Regions from separate parts of the Kitasatospora sp. NPDC043949 genome, predicted to be linked through region 2. Evidence: riboswitches for the same ligand, from Rfam matches in the RefSeq annotation. Region 2 holds a riboswitch; the other holds the start of a gene.

Region 1 (2,192 bases), on a different contig from region 2:
CGCGGACGAGGCGGCGGGTGACGCCGTTCTCGTCGCTGTGCAGGACCTCCTCGACGACGGCGTGGCCGTGGTCGTCCCATTCCACGGCCCAGCGGCCGGGGCGCAGGCTCTCGGGGCGGCGGTTGAAGGTGATCCGGCCCGCGGCGAGGCTCCGCACCAGGACGGGGCCGGACTCCCGGGCGGCGCTCGCCGGGTGGACCAGCCGTTCGGAGGCCCGGCGGCCGATCACCAGGACGGCGGCCCCGGCGGCCCCGGCGCCGACGACGGCGGCCGCCACGACGGCCGCGGTTCCCCAACGCATATCGCTCCCCGCTCTGCTGGTCTTGGACCGGACGGTGTCCGGGCGGTGTCCGGGCACCAGTTCACCGGGGGGCCGCGCGGGCGGCCACCGGGCTGGGCCGTCCGGGGCACGGCGGGGCCTCGGGCTGGGCGGGCGTCAGGCAGGGCGGGGCGGGCGGATCGGAGGTGGCGACGGGGCTCCGAGGTGTGACCAACCCCTCCGTGACCTCGGTTGACTCCCGGTTCGGCCGCGTGATGGGATCCTGGGGCCAAACGGAGGCATGCAGAGGAAGCCGGTGCGAGTCCGGCGCGGTCCCGCCACTGTCACCGGGGAGCACGCTCGGAACATTGCCACGGCGGACCGTCAGAAGCCGCTGGAAGGCCCGGGGGTGTGTCCGACCCGGAAGCCAGGAGACTCTCGCCCCCGGTACGTCGATCCAGGGCGCGGACCCTGAGTGAGGACACGCACGCGATGCAGGCTGCCCCGCCCCGCCGGACCCCACGCGGCCTTCCGCCGAACCCGCCGTGCGCCCGCTGACCCGCGCCGCCGCGTTCGCGCTCGGCGCCGCCGCGGGCTTCGCCGCGGACGCCCGCTTCGCCGACCCCCGGCGCGGCCACCCGGTGGCCGTCTTCGGCGGTGCGGCGACCCGGCTGGAGCGGCGGGTGTGGCAGGACGACCGGGTGGCCGGCGCCGGGTACACGGCGCTGTGCGTCGGCGCGGTCGCGGCCGGCGCGGTGGCCCTGGACCGTACGGTGGGCCGGCGTCCGCTGGGCCGGGCCGCGCTGGCGGCCGCCGCGACCTGGACGGTGCTGGGCGGCACCTCGCTGACCCGGGAGGCGCGCACCATCGGCCGGTCGCTGGCCACGGGCGACCTGGCGGCCGCGCGGGAGCGGCTGCCGCACCTGTGCGGGCGGGACCCGAGCGCGCTGGACGGGCCTCAGATCGCCCGCGCGGTGGTCGAGTCGGTGGCCGAGAACACGGCGGACGCCGTGGTGAACGCGCTGGTCTGGGGCACGCTGGCGGGCACCCCGGGGCTGCTGGCGTTCCGCGCGGTGAACACGCTGGACGCGATGGTCGGCCACCGCTCGCCGCGGTACGCCCGGTTCGGCTGGGCCTCGGCCCGGCTGGACGACGTGGCGGGCTGGCCGGGCGCCCGGCTGACGGCTCTGCTCACGGTGGCCGCCGCGCCGCAGCCGAAAACGGCCTGGCGGGTCTGGCGGCGGGACGGTTCGGCGCACCCGAGCCCGAACGCGGGCCAGGCGGAGGCGGCCTTCGCGGGCGCGGTGGGCGTCCGGCTGGGCGGGACCCTCCAGTACGGGGAGCGGGTGGAGCACCGGCCGGTGCTGGGCGCGGAGTTGCGGCCGGTGACGGCGGACGACATCGAGCGGGCCTGCGTGCTCTCCCGGCGGGTGGGCGCGCTGGCCCTGGGTACGACGGTCGCGGGGCACGTCGCGCTGCGCTTGCTGACGACACGGTGGAGGGGAAGGGCATGAGCAACGCACTGCTGGTCGCGGGGACGACCTCGGACGCGGGCAAGAGCGTGGTGACCGCGGGCATCTGCCGCTGGCTGGCCCGGCAGGGGGTGCGGGTCGCGCCGTTCAAGGCGCAGAACATGTCGCTGAACTCCTTCGTCACCGCCGACGGCGCCGAGATCGGCCGGGCGCAGGCGATGCAGGCGCAGGCGGCCAGGGTGGAGCCGGAGGCGGCGATGAACCCGGTGCTGCTGAAGCCGGGGGCGGACGGCCGCAGCCAGGTGGTGCTGCTGGGCCGGCCGGTCGCCGAGGTGGGCGCGCTGGACTACCGCGAACGCAAGCCCGTCCTGCTGGAACGGTCGCTGGAGTGCCTGGCGGATCTGCGCCGCCGCTACGAGGTGGTGGTCTGCGAGGGCGCCGGTTCGCCCGCCGAGATCAAC
Region 2 (2,192 bases):
GACCGAGCCGAGGTTGCAGACGGCGGTCTCGGAGTCGTCCGTGACCTCCAGGATCTCGGTGCACAGGTTCGAGGAGTGCACCGTGCGGCCGGGCAGCGCGGTCTGGTTGGCGGCGCGGTTGGAGGCGTCCTTGAAGGTCATCCAGCCGTTGCCGGTCTGCGCCAGGGTGCGCATCATCCGGGCGTACAGGGTCTGCGCGGGGATGGTGCGCACGGCCTTGCCGGCCAGCTCGGCCTTGCGGTAGGCCTCGTCGAAGTCGGAGCCCCACAGGTCGACGAGCTCGGGCACGTCGGCGGGGGAGAACAGCGACCAGTCCTCGTTGGCGTTGACCCGGCGCATGAACTCGTCCGGGATCCAGTGCGCCAGGTTGAGGTTGTGGGTGCGCCGCGCCTCCTCGCCGGTGTTGTCGCGGAGCTCCAGGAACTCCTCGATGTCGGCGTGCCAGGTCTCCAGGTAGACGCAGGCCGCGCCCTTGCGGCGGCCGCCCTGGTTGACGGCGGCGACCGAGGAGTCGAGGGTGCGCAGGAACGGGACGATGCCGTTGGACTTGCCGTTGGTGCCGCGGATCAGGCTGCCGCGCGAGCGGATGCGCGAGTAGGACAGGCCGATGCCGCCGGCGTGCTTGGACAGCCGGGCGATCTGCGCGTAGCGGTTGTAGATCGAGTCCAGGTTGTCCAGCGGGGAGTCGAGCAGGTAGCAGCTCGACATCTGCGGGTGCCGGGTGCCGGAGTTGAACAGGGTCGGCGAGGAGGTCAGGTACTCCAGCCGGCTCATCAGGCCGTACAGCTCGGCGACCTCCCGCACCGACTGCTCGCTGTCGCCGACCGCCAGGCCGCAGGCGACGCGGAGCAGGAAGTGCTGCGGGGTCTCGATGACCTTGCGGGTGATCGGGTGGCGCAGCAGGTAGCGGGACTGCACGGTGCGCAGGCCGAAGTACTCGAAGCGGTCGTCGCCGTGCGCGTCGATCAGCGCGTCCAGGGCGGCGGCGTGCTTGGTGACGAAGGCGGCGGTGGTGTCGCCGATCAGGCCCTCGGCGTGGCCGACGGCGATCGAGGCGGCGAAGGAGCGCGAGCCCTGGCTGTTCGCCTCGTCGACGATCTCCAGGGCGAGCAGCCGGGCGGCCAGCTTCGAGTACTGGGGGTCCTCGGCGATCATCGACGCGGCGGCGTCCACGGCCAGCCCGCGCAGCTCGGCGAAGTCCGAGCCGGCGTGGCGGCCACGCAGCGCGGCGGCGGCGACATGGCCGGGGTCCACCTGGGGGAGATCGACGCTGCGGTCGGTGAGCAGCCGAAGGAGCGCGCCGCCGGGGTCGGAGACCGTCGGGTCGGTGGGGGCGGGGCCGGTGCCCTGGGCGGGCAGGGTGGCTGAGGCAGCGGTGGTCAAGGCGCTCTCTCCTGGCGGCGATCGGCGGCGGTGATCGGGGGGTACCGGGCCGTTCGGGGCAGGGGAGCACGGCACGTACGCAGGAAGCGTCGCGCGACGGTGGCGTCCCCGGCCCGCCCGCGAGGCCCGGAAGGTAGTTCTCGTGCTGGCGCGGCCTCTGCGGGAGGGCCCGTGCGCACACCGTCGGCAGGTACTCGGACTCGCGGGGCGGCTACTGGTAGCCGCCCGCTCACCGCTGCGGGGCAGTCCCGGATTCGCACCGGGTTCCCCTGCATCGACAGCAGGATTGAGCATACATCTAGTGGTGTCTCTCTGATGCGACCCCACATGTAGTACGGCGCGGTGTGTCGGAGCGATAACCGGTGGTGCCGGGAGGGGGCGGGTCGTGGCCTTGGGGCGCCTCGGATCCGGGCTTCCGGCGCCCTGATTCCGGGCTTCCGGCGCCCTGATTCCGGGCCCCGGCGTCCTGGTTTCGATACGGAACGGTCACCGGGCGGACCGGTTGCCGCGGGCATGCCCTACGATCTGGGCGCATGAGCGAGCGAAGCGCCGAGGGGCGCGTTTCGCGAAGCGATCATCGAGCGAAGCGAGGGGGCGCGTGAGCGACGGAACTGGCGCACCCGGGCAGGGTCCGCAGGGAACGCCTCCCACCGGGCCGGGGGACGCGCACGGTCAGCAGCCGCCGGTGGTGCCCGGTCCGGTGTTGCCGCCGAGCGGGGGCTTCGGGCCGCCGCCGGCCTCGTACGGGCCTCCGGTGCCGCCCGCGCAGCCGGTGGCGCAGCCCGGTCCGCCGGGGCAGCCTCCGCTGC

The links. A riboswitch is a leader RNA that binds a small molecule or an ion and turns the genes downstream of it on or off. The one in region 2 is predicted to bind cobalamin.
Region 1: another riboswitch for cobalamin. It lies ahead of AC07AL_RS18555 (cobalamin biosynthesis protein); the one in region 2 lies ahead of AC07AL_RS33085 (ribonucleoside-diphosphate reductase subunit alpha).

What each region holds. Positions count from the first base shown of each region.
Region 1 covers NZ_JBWKEQ010000020.1:67,512-69,703, reverse strand. Annotated here, with positions in the region: gene AC07AL_RS18560 (alpha/beta hydrolase family protein) at 1-301, opposite strand, end outside; cobalamin riboswitch at 566-697, shown strand; gene AC07AL_RS18555 (cobalamin biosynthesis protein) at 805-1,773, shown strand; gene AC07AL_RS18550 (cobyric acid synthase) at 1,770-2,192, shown strand, end outside.
Region 2 covers NZ_JBWKEQ010000059.1:16,584-18,775, reverse strand. Annotated here, with positions in the region: gene AC07AL_RS33085 (ribonucleoside-diphosphate reductase subunit alpha) at 1-1,359, opposite strand, end outside; cobalamin riboswitch at 1,552-1,677, opposite strand; gene AC07AL_RS33080 (hypothetical protein) at 1,982-2,192, shown strand, end outside.